One region of the Streptomyces sp. NPDC002888 genome, then DNA from elsewhere that is predicted to be linked to it. Evidence: riboswitches for the same ligand, from Rfam matches in the RefSeq annotation. Region 1 holds a riboswitch; the other holds the start of a gene.
The links. Region 1 has a riboswitch for thiamine pyrophosphate ahead of ACFYWX_RS10775 (thiamine ABC transporter substrate binding subunit). Riboswitches for the same ligand answer to the same signal wherever they lie in the genome.

Region 2: linked by a shared signal. The riboswitch ahead of thiO (glycine oxidase ThiO) and the one ahead of ACFYWX_RS10775 (thiamine ABC transporter substrate binding subunit) in region 1 are both predicted to bind thiamine pyrophosphate.

The regions. Positions count from the first base shown of each region.
Region 1 is NZ_JBIAPU010000005.1:248,560-256,032, reverse strand. Features, by position in the region: gene ACFYWX_RS10790 (maleylpyruvate isomerase family mycothiol-dependent enzyme) at 1-453, opposite strand, end outside; gene ACFYWX_RS10785 (ABC transporter ATP-binding protein) at 479-1,498, opposite strand; gene ACFYWX_RS10780 (ABC transporter permease) at 1,498-3,099, opposite strand; gene ACFYWX_RS10775 (thiamine ABC transporter substrate binding subunit) at 3,138-4,220, opposite strand; TPP riboswitch at 4,310-4,415, opposite strand; gene rlmN (23S rRNA (adenine(2503)-C(2))-methyltransferase RlmN) at 4,454-5,560, opposite strand; gene ACFYWX_RS10765 (SRPBCC family protein) at 5,652-6,101, opposite strand; gene ACFYWX_RS10760 (phosphatidate cytidylyltransferase) at 6,244-7,413, opposite strand; gene frr (ribosome recycling factor) at 7,413-7,473, opposite strand, start outside.
Region 2 is NZ_JBIAPU010000007.1:353,939-361,411, reverse strand. Features, by position in the region: gene ACFYWX_RS14875 (thiazole synthase) at 1-361, opposite strand, end outside; gene thiS (sulfur carrier protein ThiS) at 365-577, opposite strand; gene thiO (glycine oxidase ThiO) at 574-1,743, opposite strand; TPP riboswitch at 1,741-1,851, opposite strand; gene ACFYWX_RS14860 (hypothetical protein) at 1,903-2,253, shown strand; gene ACFYWX_RS14855 (NAD(P)/FAD-dependent oxidoreductase) at 2,297-3,538, shown strand; gene ACFYWX_RS14850 (Rv2175c family DNA-binding protein) at 3,625-3,990, shown strand; gene thiE (thiamine phosphate synthase) at 4,063-4,710, shown strand; gene metF (methylenetetrahydrofolate reductase [NAD(P)H]) at 4,819-5,742, shown strand; gene ACFYWX_RS14835 (hypothetical protein) at 5,799-6,752, shown strand; gene ACFYWX_RS14830 (phytoene desaturase family protein) at 6,792-7,473, opposite strand, start outside.

The DNA.
Region 1 (7,473 bases):
CGGCGCGACCTCGTACGGCAGCTTCGCGGCCAGCGTGGCGTCCACGCCGTGCACGACGAGCTCGTGCGTCATACGGCGGGCCCAGAACCCGGCGTTGAGGGCCCCGGCCCACCCCCACACCTGCGTGTCGGGCCCGGCCTCGCGCAGCGCACCGACGAGCATCTCGCCGGTCTCCGCGAGCCAGGCGTCCAGGGCGGCGGGATCACCCACGGCCTCCGGTCCCTCGCGCAGCGGGACCTTCTCCTCGGGGATCTCCTCCTGCGCCCGGGTGCGCACGATGAACTCCACCCAGCGCAGGGCGCCACCCGTGTGCCGTACGAGCTGCTCCAGCGACCAGTCGGGGCAGGTCGGCACGGTGGCGGACAGATCGGCACCGGAGGTCACCACGGCCCTCAACCGGCCCACCTGGTGGGCGACTTCGTCGCAGTAGCGGTCATGCGTGAGAAGGGTCATACGTAACACCCTAGGGGTGCCCCGGTCAGTCCAGCACGACGATTTCGGCCGCGTCGAACTCCACTCCGACCTCGTCCCCCACCCCGGGCGCCGCCCGCAGCGCGCACGCCGCCTCCAGTGGCGGCGCCGCCTCCGGCTGGAGGCGCACGGTGACATGGGTGCCCTTGAAGGTACGGGCGGTCACCGTGCAGCGCAGCCCCGCGTCCACGGGCACCAGCCGGACCCCGGCGGGCCGTACGAGCAGCGTGCGCGTCCCCTGCGGGGCGTCGCCCGGGACCGGCACCTTGCCCCACGGCGTATCGGCGGCCTCCCCGGCGACCGTCGCCGGGACCACGTTGTCGAAGCCGAGGAAACGGGCCACGAACGCGTCGGCCGGCCGCTGCCACACCTCAAGAGGCGTACCGGACTGGGCGATCCGCCCGTCCCGCATCACCACGACCCGGTCCGCCAGCGCGAAGGCCTCGCCCTGGTCGTGGGTGACGGCGAGCACGGTGGTGCCCAACCGCCCGAACAGCTCCCGCAGTTCGACGACGAGCCGCTCCCGCAGCGACCGGTCGAGCTGCCCGAGCGGCTCGTCCAGCATCAGCAGCCGCGGGCGGGGCGCGAGGGCCCGGGCCAGCGCGACACGCTGCTGCTCACCGCCGGAGAGCGCCGCCACGGCCCGGCCCGCCGCGCCCGGCAGTCCGACGAGGTCCAGCAACTCCCGTACACGCTCGCCCTGTTGCTGCTTGGGGCTCTTGCGCATCCGCAGCCCGAACGCCACGTTGCCGCCCACGTCCCGCTGCGGGAACAGCTGATGGTCCTGGAACATCAGGCCCACCCCGCGCCGGTGCGCGGGCACCGCCGCCTGGTCGCGCCCGTCGAGCAGCACCCGCCCGGCGTCCAGGGGTTGCAGCCCGGCCACCGCCCGCAGCAGCGTCGACTTGCCGCTGCCGCTCGGCCCGAGCACACAGACGACCTCGTGCTCGGCGACCCCGAGATCGACGGCGTCGAGCACGGCCCGCCCACCGAACCGCACGGTCGCGCCCTCAAGGTTCAGCAGCATCAGAACTCCCCGGTCCGGTCGGTGCGCAGCCTCTCCAGGATCAGCAGCGCCACCGCGCACACCAGCATCAGCATCGTCGACAGGGCCATCGCCTGCCCGTAGTTGAGGTCGCCGGCCCGCCCCAGCAGCCGCGCCACGGCGACCGGCAGCGTCGGATTGTCGGGCCGTGCGATGAACACCGTCGCCCCGAACTCCCCCAGCGACACCGCGAAGGCGAACCCGGCCGCGACGAGCAGCGCCCGCCGCACCATCGGCAGGTCGACCTCCCGCCACACCCGCCACGGCGACGCCCCGAGCACGGCCGCCGCCTCCCGCAGCCGTACGTCCACCGCCCGCAGCACCGGCAGCATGGTCCGTACGACGAACGGCACGCCCACGAGTGCCTGCGCGAGCGGCACCAGGATCCAGGAGGCACGCAGATTCAGCGGGGGCTCGTCGAGGGCGATCAGGAAACCGAAGCCGACGGTCACCGCGGAGACGCCGAGGGGCAGCATCAGCAGCGCGTCGAAGCCGCGTACGAAGCGGCCCGCGTCCCGCCGGGTCAGCGCGGCGGCGGCGAGTCCGCCGATCACCACGGCGATGGCGGTGGCGGCGACGGCGTACTCCAGCGAGTTGCCGATCGCGTCGATCGGCGGAACCAGGAACACTCCCCCGTCCGCCGACGTCAACGCCCGGTAGTAGCCGAAGTCGGGCGCGTCCAGCGACCGCTGCACGAGCACGGCGAGCGGCAGCACCAGCAGCACGAGGATCGTGGCCAGGACGCCGGCCAGCAGCGCCCACTGCCCCGCCCCACGCGGCCGCCGCGCCGTCACCGACGCGTCCACCAGCCGCAGCGCGGTCTCCCGCCGCCGTACGGTCCAGGCGTGCACGGCGAGGATCGCGCCCACCGCCACGAACTGCACGAGGGTGAGGACGGCGGCGGTGGACAGGTCGAAGATCTCCGAGGTCTGCCGGTAGATCTCCACCTCCAGCGTGGAGAAGGTGGGCCCACCGAGGATCTGCACCACACCGAAGGAGGTGAACGTGAACAGGAAGACCATCAGCGCGGCGGCGGCCACGGCGGGCGCGAGCGCCGGCAGGGTGACGCTTCGCCAGGCCTTCACGGACGACGCGCCCAGCATCCGCGCCGCGTCCTCCTGCCGCGGGTCGAGCTGTGCCCACAGTCCGCCGACGGTGCGTACGACGACCGCGTAGTTGAAGAAGACGTGCGCGAGCAGGATCGCCCACACGGTGGTGTCGAGGCGTACGCCCCACAGCTCGTCGAGCAGCCCGCCGCGCCCGACCAGCGCCAGGAAGGCCGTACCGACGACGACCGTCGGCAGCACGAAGGGCACGGTGACGACCGCCCGCAGGAGTTGCTTGCCGGGGAAGTCGAAGCGGGCGAAGACATACGCGCCCGGCAGCGCGATCAGCAGGGTGAGCGCGGTGGAGGCGACGGCCTGCCAGGTGGTGAACCACAGGACGTGCCGGATGTCCGACCGCCCCAGCACGTCCGCCAGCCGCCCGAACTGCCAGCCGCCGTCGGTGTCTAGCCCCCGGGCGACGATCGCGGCGACGGGGTAGGCGAAGAAGAGCCCGAAGAACACGACGGGCAGGGCCATGAGCCCGAGCCGCGCCGCGCTCCCGCGAGCGTTGGCCTTTACTTGAGTACGAGCGAGGTCCACGACTTGACCCACTGGTCACGGTTGTCGGCGATCTTCGACGGGTCCATGGTCTCGGGATCCTTGGCGGCGGGCCCGAACTCGGTGAACTCGGCGGGCACCTTCGCCCCGGCGAGGACCGGGTAGACGAACATGTTCAGCGGCATGTCCTCCTGGAACTCCTTCGACACCAGGAAGTCGACGAGCGCCTTGCCGCCCTTGGTGTTCTTGGCGTTGCTCAGCAGCCCCGCAAACTCGGTCTGGCGGAAGCAGGTGCCGGTCGCCACGCCGGTGGGCGCGGTCGTCGGCTTGGGGTCGGCGTAGATCACCTCGGCGGGCGGCGAGGAGGCGTAGGAGACGACGAGCGGCCGGTCGGCCTTGGCCTTCTTGCCGCCGGCGGACCCGGAGAACTCCTCGTTGTACGCCTGCTCCCAGCCGTCGACGACCTTCACGCCGTTGGCCTTGAGCTTCTTCCAGTAGTCCTGCCAGCCTTCGTCGCCGTACTTCGCGGCGGTGGCGAGCAGGAAGCCGAGGCCGGGCGAGGAGGTGGAGGCGTTCTCGGTGACGAGGAGGTTCTTGTACGCGGGCTTGGCCAGGTCGTCGAAGGAGGCCGGCGGGGTCAGCTTGTGGTCCGCGAAGTACTTCTTGTCGTAGTTGACGCAGATGTCGCCGTAGTCGACCGGGGTGACCCGGTGCTTGTCCTTGTCGAGCTGGTACTGCTCGTCGACCTGGTCGAGCCCCTTGGCCTCGTACGACTGGAACAGCCCGTTGTCCAGGGCCCGGGACAGCAGGGTGTTGTCGACGCCGAAGAAGACGTCGCCCTGCGGGTTGTCCTTGGTCAGGATCGCCTTGTTGACGGCCTGGCCGGCGTCGCCGTCCTCAAGGACCTTGACCTTGTAGCCGGACTGCTTCTCGAAGTCCGCGAGGACGCTTTTGGAGACGGCCCACGAGTTGTGGCTGACCAGGGTGACGGTCTTGGAGCCGGAGTCGCCGGACCCCTGATCGTCGGACGACCCGCACGCGGACAGCGTGACCAGGCCGAGTCCGACGGCCAGGGCCGTGGCCTTCTTGGTGATGCTCACTGGATTCCTCCTGGGGTGACCAGGAAGAGACGCGGCCCTGCCCGGGCAACGGCGGAACGTTTCACCGGTGCCCGGGCAGGGCGCAACAGCTTGAGTGGAGACCGAACTTCCTACCCAGAATGACCTGGGCGAGGTTCAGAGGGTCTGCGGCCGGTGCCGCACTCTCAGCGCTGTGGCGCTCCCCTGTCGGAATATGCAGATGTATGGCTGATATGAAGTTGTGCCGGCTCAGACTACCGCTCGGTGGCCGCGAGCTGACCACATGCCCCGTCGATCTCCTGTCCACGGGTGTCCCGGATCGTGACAGGCACACCATGGGCAGCGATCGCCTCGACGAACGCCTTCTCGTCCTCCGGCCGCGAGGCCGTCCACTTGGACCCCGGCGTCGGGTTCAGCGGGATCAGGTTGACGTGCACGGGCCTGCCCTTGAGCAGTCGGCCGAGCCGGTCACCGCGCCAGGCCTGGTCGTTGATGTCCCGGATCAGCGCGTACTCGATGGACAGCCGGCGCCCGGACTTCTCGACGTAGTCGAAGCCGGCGTCGAGGACCTCGCGCACCTTCCACCGCGTGTTCACGGGGACGAGGGTGTCACGCAGCTCGTCGTCGGGCGCGTGCAGCGAGATGGCGAGGCGGCACTTGAAGCCCTCGTCGGCGAACCGGTGGATCGCAGGGACCAGCCCGACCGTCGAGACGGTGATGCCCCGCTGCGAGAGCCCGAGCCCGTCCGGCGCGGGGTCGGTGAGGGCGCGAATGGACTGCACGACCCGCTTGTAGTTGGCGAGGGGCTCACCCATGCCCATGAAGACGATGTTGGACAGCCGGGCCGGCCCACCGGGCACCTCGCCGTCCCTGAGCGCCCGCATCCCGTCCACGATCTGGTGGACGATCTCGGCGGTGGACAGATTCCGGTCCAGACCCGCCTGCCCGGTCGCACAGAACGGGCAGTTCATCCCGCACCCCGCCTGCGAGCTGATGCACATGGTCACCCGGTCCGGGTACCGCATCAGCACCGACTCGACCAGCGTCCCGTCGAACAGCCGCCACAGCGTCTTGCGCGTGGTGCCCTGGTCGGTCGACAGATGCCGCACGACCGTCATCAGCTCGGGAAGCAGCGCCTCCTGCAGCTTGGGACGCGCGGCCGCCGGGATGTCGGTCCACTGCTCCGGGTCGTGCGCGTACCGCGCGAAGTAGTGCTGCGCGAGCTGCTTGGCACGAAACGGCTTCTCCCCGATCTCGGCCACCGCCTCCTTGCGCTCGGCAGGCGTGAGATCAGCTAGATGCCGCGGCGGCTTCTGGGCTCCGCGGGGGGCGACGAATGTGAGTTCTCCGGGCTTAGGCATGGCTGTACCAGTGTCGCAGATCCACTTGGGTGACCCGGGCCGTCCCATGGCGGGATCCGCGGCAGTGGCATCGCGGCGCCGGTGACGTGAATTACGCGGTGGTGTGCTCCAGGCGTTGCTTGAGCAGTTGCTCGTCGCGCGGGAGTTCCTTGCGGACCTGCGGGCGGACGACGAGGGGGAGGAGGATCTTGCCGACGCCGCGCCCTTCGAGGTCGATCTCCATCGTCACGCGGGAGCGGCGGCCGTCGTCGAGCGGGGTGATCTCGCCGTGGACGCGCGGCCGGACGGGGCCCTCCACTGCGCGCAGACCCCAGGCGTGCGGCGGGTCGCACTCGGTGAACTCCATCAGGAACGGCATGTCGCGGCGACCGACGTGCCGGGTGATGCGCAGGCGGGAGCCGACGTGGATCGGGCCCTCACCCAACTGCTCCACGGCGACGGCGCTCTCCTGCCATTCCGGCAGGTGGGCGGGGTCGATGATGTACTCCCAGACGTCCTCGGGGCTGCGGTCGACGTCGACCACTTCTCGGAAGTCGGACATGATGCCCGCCTCCTTCCAGGCGATCATGCTCCCTTTGGGGGCTTATACCGGAATAGTCCCACTCGGCCGTCCCCCTGCGAAAGAGCGAGCCCCCGTCCTGCCGAAGGACGGGGGCTCGCTCAAGCCGCATACATGCTGCGGGTCACCCGGACCCCACGAAGATCACAAGCAGCAGCCAGACCACGGGAGCCGTCGGAAGCAGCGAGTCCAGCCGGTCCATGATGCCGCCGTGCCCCGGCAGCAGGGTGCCCATGTCCTTGATGCCGAGGTCCCGCTTGATCATCGACTCGCCGAGGTCGCCCAGTGTCGCGCTGACCGCGACGGCCAGGCCCAGGAGCAGGCCCTGCCACCACGTGCCGTCGTCGATCAGGAACTCCGCGCACAGTGCCCCGGCGACCATGGCGAAGGTGACCGCGCCGAGCAGGCCCTCGCGGGTCTTGCCGGGGCTGATGCGCGGCGCGAGCTTGTGCTTGCCGAAGCGCCAGCCGACGGCGTACGCGCCGGTGTCGCTGACGACCGTGAGGACCAGGAACGTCAGGACGCGCCACGGGCCGTCGTCGGCCGTCAGCATCATCGCGACGAACGTGGCGAGGAACGGGACGTAGAACGCGGCGAAGACGCCCGCCGTGACGTCCTTGAGGTAGCCCTCGGGCGGCTCCGTCATACGCCATACGAGTACCGCCAACGCTGTGAGCGCCATGGCGACCCACGCGCCCTCGGCTCCCCGCGCATAACCGGAGACGACCATGGCCGCGCCACCGATCGCGAGCGGCACCACGGGCGCCTTGATGCCCTTGCGCTCCGCGAGCCGACTCGTCAGCTCCCACAGACCCACCACGACGGCGACGGCGACCACGCCGACGAACACGGCCTTGACGATGAACAGCGACGCGACGATCACCGCACCGAGGCCGACCCCGACCCCTATGGCCGCGCTCAGGTCGCGGCCCGCACTCTTCTTCTGCGGTGCGGGCGCCGGCTGAGGGGCGTCGGGCATGGGCTCCGGATTCTGCGGCACCGCCCCGTAGGGTTGTGCCTGCGGCGTGTCGTACGACCCGTAGGGCTGGGCCTGCGGCGTCTCGTTGCGGAACAAGGGGCCGCTCAGCCGAGCGGCCCCCCGATCGTCATCCTGGTTTCCGCCGTATGCGGGCACGTCGGGCACGATGGGCATGGGGCGAGTCTGCTGCGCCTCAGGCGCATCGTATGCGGGACCCGCCGGGGCAGCGCCCTGGACAGGCCCCTGGTCGGACGGTCCCCAGTACCCGGTGTGTGACCCGGCTTGTGGCGGAGCGCCCCAGGAAGAGTCGTTCATCAGACCTCGAGCAGCTCCGACTCCTTGTGCTTCAGGAGCTCGTCCACCTGGGCGACGTAC
Region 2 (7,473 bases), on a different contig from region 1:
TCTCCGCCGCGTCCAGCAACTCGATCGGATCCGGCAGCAGCGTCCGCTCGTCGGCGATGACCTCCAGCTTCACGAGATCGGTGCCCAGCGCCTCCCGCGCCAACCGCGCCGTCAGCACGGCCTCACCCGCGGTGAAGCACCCCGCCGTGTTCGGCAGCACCCGGATCCCGAGCTTCTCCAGCACCGACAGCACCGAACCGTGCACCGACGGGTTCACCCGCCGCATCGCGACCGTCGTCAGCTCGGTCCCGGACGCGACCAGCGACCGCTCCAGCACCTCCAGGCTGGGCGCGCCCCCCGTACCCATGATCAGCCGGGACGTGAAGGACGTGCCACCGAGGACAAAGGGATCGTCGGCCATGGTTCAGCCTCCTTGGACTGCGGTGAGGACTTCGACGCGGTCTCCCTCGGAGAGGGGTGTGGCGGACCACTGCGCGCGCGGGACGACGGTTTCGTTGAGCGCCGCGGCCACCCCGGAGGGCGCGGCGGTGAGGGACTTCACCAGCGTGTCGAGGGCCGTACCCGGTGCGACCTCGCGACGCTCGCCGTTGACCGAGATGGTGACCGGGATGTTCATACGGGCTGCTCCGTGAGTGCGGCGGTGCCGAAGCGGCGGGCGGTGAAGGGGCGGGCCTCGTCGGGGAGTTCACCGGTGGCCAGGGCATGCGCCAGGGCGTCGCCGGTGACCGGCGTGAGCAGCACGCCGTTGCGGTAGTGCCCGGTGGCCAGCAGCAGCCCCGCCAGCTCGGTCGGACCGAGCAGCGGCGCGTTGTCGGGCGAGCCGGGACGCAACCCCGCGCGGGTCTCCGTCAGCGGCAGCTCGGTGATGCCCGGCACCAGCTCGTGGGCGTCGCGCAGCAGCTCGTACACCCCGCCCGCGGTCACCGTCGTGTCCCAGCCGAGCTCCTCGCTGGTCGCGCCGACGACCAGCTCGCCGTTCTCACGCGGCACCAGGTAGACCTGGCTGCCGCGGACCACCGCGCGCACGGTCCGGCTCAGGAACGGCGCGTACCGCTTCGGCACGGTCAGCCGCAGCACCTGCCCCTTCACGGGCCGTACGGGCGGCAGGACGTCGTCCGGGACGCCCGCGAGCCGTCCGCTGAGGCTGCCGGCCGCGAGCACCACCTGCCCCGCGCCCAGCGCGACGCCGTCGCGCGTGACGACACCGGCCGCCCGCTCCCGTAGGACGGTGAGCCGGTCGACCCAGGTGCGGTGGAAGACCACGCCCGCCCGCTCGCACGCGGACACCAGCGCCCCGGCGAGCCGCCGCGGGTCGATCTGGTGGTCGCCGTCCACCCGCAGCCCGCCGCGCACCCCCGGCGCGAGCATCGGCTCCAGGCGCCGGCAGTCCCGCCCGGACAGCCACTCCGACTCCAGCCCCGACTGCCGTTGCAGGGCGTGCAGTTCGCGCAGGTGGGCGCGGTCGTCGGCGTCCAGCGCGACGGCGAGGGTGCCGTTGCGGCGGTAGCCGAGTTCGTGCCCGGTGAGTTCCGTGAGCTCGGCCGCGAAGTCGGGGTAGCGGCGGGCCGACTCCAGGTTCAGGCCGAGCAGGGTCTGCTCGCCGTAGTGCAGTTCCGTGACCGCGGCGAGCATCCCGGCCGCCACCTGCGCGGCCCCACCGCCAGGCTCGGGGTCCACCACGGCCGTGGCGAACCCCCGCTGAGCGGCCCGCCACGCGGTGACCAGACCGATGATTCCGCCCCCGACGACCAGGACGTCTGAGGTGTCGGACGTACGCGACATGGGCGTCCAGCCCCTCCCTTCGCCGGCATGACCCGGATCAGGTTCGTACGGTCGGAGGCCGCCAGCCTCCCTCTCAGCCCGGTGCGCCGGGCTCCCGCGTGTGCTTTACGGTGGCCACCCTAGCCCTCGGAGCAGCGCACTTGTAGGGAGCCTCACGCCATGTCCCGCTCACTGGACGGCCTCGTCCTCGCCCCCGTCGCCGACCAGGCCCCAGGTCAGGTGGGCACGAGCACCCGGTTCACGTACCACGAGAAGGACGGGGAGATCTGGGCCGAGTACGCGGGCGGCGACGTGGTGCGCGGGCATCTGGTGGGTACGCGTGAGGGCGACCGGCTGGACTTCCGGTACGTGCAGCTGAAGCACGACGGGACGACGTCGTCGGGGCACTGCGAGTCGACCGTCGTGGAACTGCCCGACGGCCGGGTGCGCCTGGAGGAGACCTGGGCGTGGGAGTCGCAGCCCGGCCGGGGCACGAGTGTGGTGGAACAGGTCACGGAACTCGACCGCTGACCGACAGCTGACTGACGGATGGTCAGTTGTCTATGGTGATCAGGTGAGCGAGCAGACACAGGAGCGGGGCACGTCGGGGGAACGGCGCGTGGTCGTCGTCGGCGCGGGCATGGCCGGGGTGCAGGCCGCGGTCGCCCTGCGGGAGCAGGGCTTCACCGGCACGGTGACGCTGATCGGCGCGGAGCCCCACCAGCCGTACGACCGGCCGCCGCTGTCCAAGGCCGTCCTGCTCGGCAAGTCCGAGGGCTCCGCCTTCGACATCGACTTCGAGGGGCTCGGCATCGAGCTCCACCTGGGGCGTGAGGTGCTCGGCGTACGCCCGGGCGACCACGAACTGGACACCGCCACCGGGCCGGTGCCCTACGACGTACTGGTCCTCGCGAGCGGTGCCGAACCGATCCGGCTGCCGGGCGCGGAGGGCGTGCCCGGCGTGCACCTGCTGCGCACCCTCGACGACGCCGAGCGACTGCGGCCCGTCCTCGCGCGGCAGCGCGACATCGTGGTCGTCGGCGCCGGCTGGATCGGGGCGGAGTTCGCCACCGCCGCGCGCGAGGCCGGCTGCGCGGTGACCGTCGTCGAGGCCGCGGACCGGCCGCTCGCGGGCGCGCTGCCCGCGGAGGTCGCCGCCCCGATGGCCGCCTGGTACGGCGACAGCGGCACGGTGCTGCGGACGCACGCGCGCGTGGCGCACGTCGAGCCCGGCGCGGTGGTGCTCGACGACGGCACCAGGCTGGCCGCGGGCGCCGTCGTCGTCGGCATCGGCGCCCGGCCCGCCACGGCCTGGCTGGCCGGCTCCGGCATCGAGACCGGCGCACACGGCGAGGTCGTGGCCGACGAGCGGCTGCGCGCCTCCGCGGCGGACGTGTACGCGGTCGGCGACTGCGCCTCCTTCCCCTCGGCGCGCTACGGACAGCGACTGCTGGTCCACCACTGGGACAACGCCCTCCAGGGTCCGCGCACGGTCGCCGCGAACATCATCGGCGGCCCCTCCGGCGAGCCCCCGGTGGTCTACGACCCGGTCCCGTACTTCTGGTCCGAGCAGTTCGGCCGCTTCGTCCAGTACGCCGGTCACCACCCGGCCGCCGACACCACCCTGTGGCGCGGCGACCCCTCCGGCCCGGCCTGGACGGTCTGCTGGCTCCGGGAGAACCGCCTGGTCGCCCTTTTGGCGGTGGGCCGCCCGAGGGACCTGGCCCAGGGGAGGCGGCTGATCGAGTCGGGCACCCCGATGAACCCGGAGCTCCTGACGGACCCGGCACGCCCGCTGAAGGCCGCGACGGCGTGACGAGGAGGCTCGTCCCGCACCCGGTATCCCCCCGGAGGGACGTGCCCGGCTACCCACTGTCAGTCCGGGATGGCAGTCTTGATGACGTGACCGAGATTGACGCAAAGATCGATGCTCTCGTCCCCGCCTGGCTCACCCTGCCCGACATCGCCGAAAGGTTCGACGTCGAGGTGACGCGCGTGCGGCAGCTGGTCAAGGACGGCCAGTTCATCGCCGTACGCCGTGGCGAGAACCGCGCACTGCACGTCCCCGCCGCCTTCATCGACGGGGACAAGGTCGTCAAGGGCCTGTCCGGCACCTTGACGCTCCTGCGGGACGACGGCTTCACGGACGAAGAGATGCTGGAGTGGCTCTTCACCCCCGACCCGACCCTGCCCGGCACCCCCGCGCAGGCTTTGAGCGAGAATCGCGGTACGGAGGTGAAGCGCCGCGCCCAGGCGCTCGCCGTCTGACCCGCTGATTCGAACAACCACCCGGCGTACGGGCCCGCGGGCCCGTACGCCACACCACGGGGGGACACACGCATGCCCGACACCGCCCGCGCCCGGCTCGCCGACGCCCGTCTCTACCTGTGCACGGACGCCCGCACGCGCCAGGGCGACCTGCCGCAGTTCCTGGACGCGGTCCTGGCCGGCGGTGTCGACATCGTGCAGCTGCGCGACAAGGGCATGGAGGCCGCCGAGGAGCTGGAGCACCTCGAGGTCTTCGCCGACGCCTGCGCCCGGCACGGCAGGCTGCTCGCGGTCAACGACCGCGCGGACGTCGCCCACGCCGCCGCCTCGGACGTCCTGCACCTGGGCCAGGGAGACCTCCCGGTGCCCGCCGCCCGCGCCGTCCTCGGCGACGACGTACTCATAGGCCGCTCCACGCACACCGAGTCGGAGGCCGCCGCGGCCGCCGTCCAGGAGGGCGTGGACTACTTCTGCACCGGCCCGTGCTGGCCGACCCCCACCAAGCCCGGTCGCCCCGCCCCCGGCCTCGACCTGGTCCGCCACACGGCCGCCCTGGGGACCGACCGCCCCTGGTTCGCCATCGGCGGCATCGACCTGAGCAACCTCGACGAGGTGCTGGAGGCGGGCGCCCGGCGTGTGGTCGTCGTCCGCGCGCTCACGGAGGCGGACGACCCGGGGGCGGCGGCGAGCGAGTTCGCCAAGCGGCTCCGGCAGGCCTGACCGCCCGGATCCCGGCCGTTTGTCCGATGGGTGGACAACAAACCGGCAAAGCGGGCAAATTTCCAGCATCCGGTTGGGGGACCGTCGCCCCCTGACTAACCTGCGGGTATGGCCCTCGGAACCGCATCCACCAGGACGGACCACGCGCGCACCGTTCGTGACATGCTCGCGACCGGCAAAACGACGTTCTCGTTCGAGTTCTACGCCCCGAAGACCCCGAAGGGCGAGCGGAACCTGTGGAACGCGCTGCGCCGTGTCGAGGCCGTGGCACCCGACTTCGTCTCCGTGACCTACGGCGCGGGCGGCTCCACCCGCGCGGGCACGGTCAAGGCGACCGAAGCCATCGCCTCGGACACCACCCTCACGCCGATCGCCCACCTCACGGCGGTCGACCACTCGGTCGCCGACCTGCGCAACATCATCGGCCAGTACGCCGACGCGGGGATCCGCAACATGCTGGCCCTGCGCGGTGACCCGCCGGGCGACCCGATGGGCGAGTGGGTGCCCCACCCGCAGGGCCTGGCGTACGCCGCCGAGCTCGTCGAACTCATCAAGGCGTCCGGCGACTTCTGCGTGGGCGTGGCGGCCTTCCCCGCGATGCACCCGCGCTCCAGCGAGTGGGACAGCGATGTCCGCCACTTCGTCGACAAGTGCCGCGCGGGCGCGGACTACGCCATCACTCAGATGTTCTTCCAGCCCGAGGACTACCTGCGACTGCGGGACCGCGTCGCGGCGGCCGGCTGCGACACCCCGATCATCCCCGAGGTCATGCCGATCGCCAGCGTGAAGACGTTGCAGCGTGTGCCGTCGCTCACCAACGCCGCCTTCCCGTCGGCGCTGAAAGAGCGGATCCTCACAGCAAAAGACGATCCGTCCGCTGTACGCTCCATTGGCATCGAATACGCCACGGAGTTCTGCGCTCGGCTGTTGGCCGAGGGAGTGCCCGGACTGCACTTCATCACGCTCAACAACTCCACGGCGACGCTGGAAATTCACGAAAACCTGGGCCTGCACCACCCGCCGCAGGCCTAGACCGGTCGCACCGACATACGACACACTGCGTAGCGGCCACTCTGAGAGGGGCGTACATGGGCTGGACGGTCCTCTACATCGCGTTCGGCATCGTCGCACTGTGGCTGCTCGGCGAGGTCCTGCTGCAGTACAAGGCACGGCTTCGCTGGCGGCTGCTCGCCTTCGTCGGCTTCGTCGGCGTCGTGCTCGGTGTGTTGATCCCGTCTGTCATCGTCATCGGGCTGGGCGCGGCCGCCTTCGCGGTCGGCCAGACCTACGTCACGCTGTCCTTCCGCCGCGGCTTCGCGGCCGGATGGGCCGTCAGCCGTCCCGGCGCCGAGGGCACCAAGCGCCGCCGCGGCAAGGGGGAGCGCCAGGAACCGACCCTCGAGGTCTCCGGCCTGGAGGCGGCCGAATCCGGCTACGGCGACGGTGCCTACAGCCCCGACAGCGCCTCGTACGGCCAGGACAAGGCCTCCTACGACGACTACGACCGTGACGACGTGTTCACGCCCGCCCGCACCGCCACGCCCACGGCCGCCGAGAGCACCGCCGTCTACGAGCCGCAGCCGATGCCGGACGACACCGGTTCGTACGGCATATACGCCGACTCCGCCGGCCACGGCGCGGACTCGTCGTTCGCGACCGCGGGCCAGCCCCAGGACCAGTACGCGACGGCCGACCAGGCCTACTCGTACGACGGCTACTCCGGCTACGGCCAGCAGTACGGCTACGACTCGACCGGCCAGCAGCAGTACGCCGCCTACTCCGACCCGTACATCGGCGGTCAGTCCTACGGCGGCTCGTACGACACCGGCTACGGCCAGCAGCAGTACGGCCAGCAGGGCTACGGGCAGGACCAGTACGCCACCGGCAACTACGGCGAGACCCCGCCCGGCGGTGTCTGGGTCCCGCAGCAGCGCAACACCGACGACCCGCTGGGCGGCGAGCTCCCGCCCGAGCAGCAGTACCCGTACCAGGGCGACGGGCAGCAGCAGGGGAACGGGTTCGGCGAGCAGTATCGGTTCTGAAGACCTCGGCGGTGAGGGCCGCCCGGCTCTACCGGGGCCTCACTGAGAGCCCCGGAAGTCCGGTCCCTCCACGATCAGCCCGGCCGCCAGCGCGCCCGACATGCCCGCATGGGGGAGGCCCCCGCCGGGGTGCGACCAGCCGCCGACGGTGAACAGGCCTGGCATACGGGTGGCGTTCGACGGGTGCAGCAGGCGGCCGTCCGCCCCGGCCAGCGCCGGCGCCGGGACCGCGCCCCCCTCCGCTCCGGTCGCGCCCGCGATGTCGGCCGGGGTGCGGACCTCGTGCCAGAGGAGGCGGGCGCGGAGGTCGGGTATCGCGCGCTCGGCGGTGGTGATCATGCGCTCGGCCTGATCGTCGTGGCCCTGCCCCGACTGTCCGGAGGGCACGGGAGCGGTGAGGGTGATCGCCTCGTGGTCGGGGTCCGGGGTCGACTCCGCGTCCTCGGGCCGCAGGACCGTCACCGTCGGATGCGCGGGCAGCCCCGGGTTCACACCGAACAGGCTCTCCAACTCGCCCTCCCGGTCCGCCGCGTGCACCACCGTCCGGTGAACCGCCCCCTCTTGGCGCCCGCCGCGCAGCGCCAGCAGGACCGTCAGACGACTCGGCAGGCCACGCTGCGGTGGGACCTCGCCGTCACCCGGGGCGGCTGTCTGCGTCCTCAGCGCGCCGGGGGCCACACCGGCGACCACGAAGTCCGCCTCCGCCACCGTCCCGTCGGCG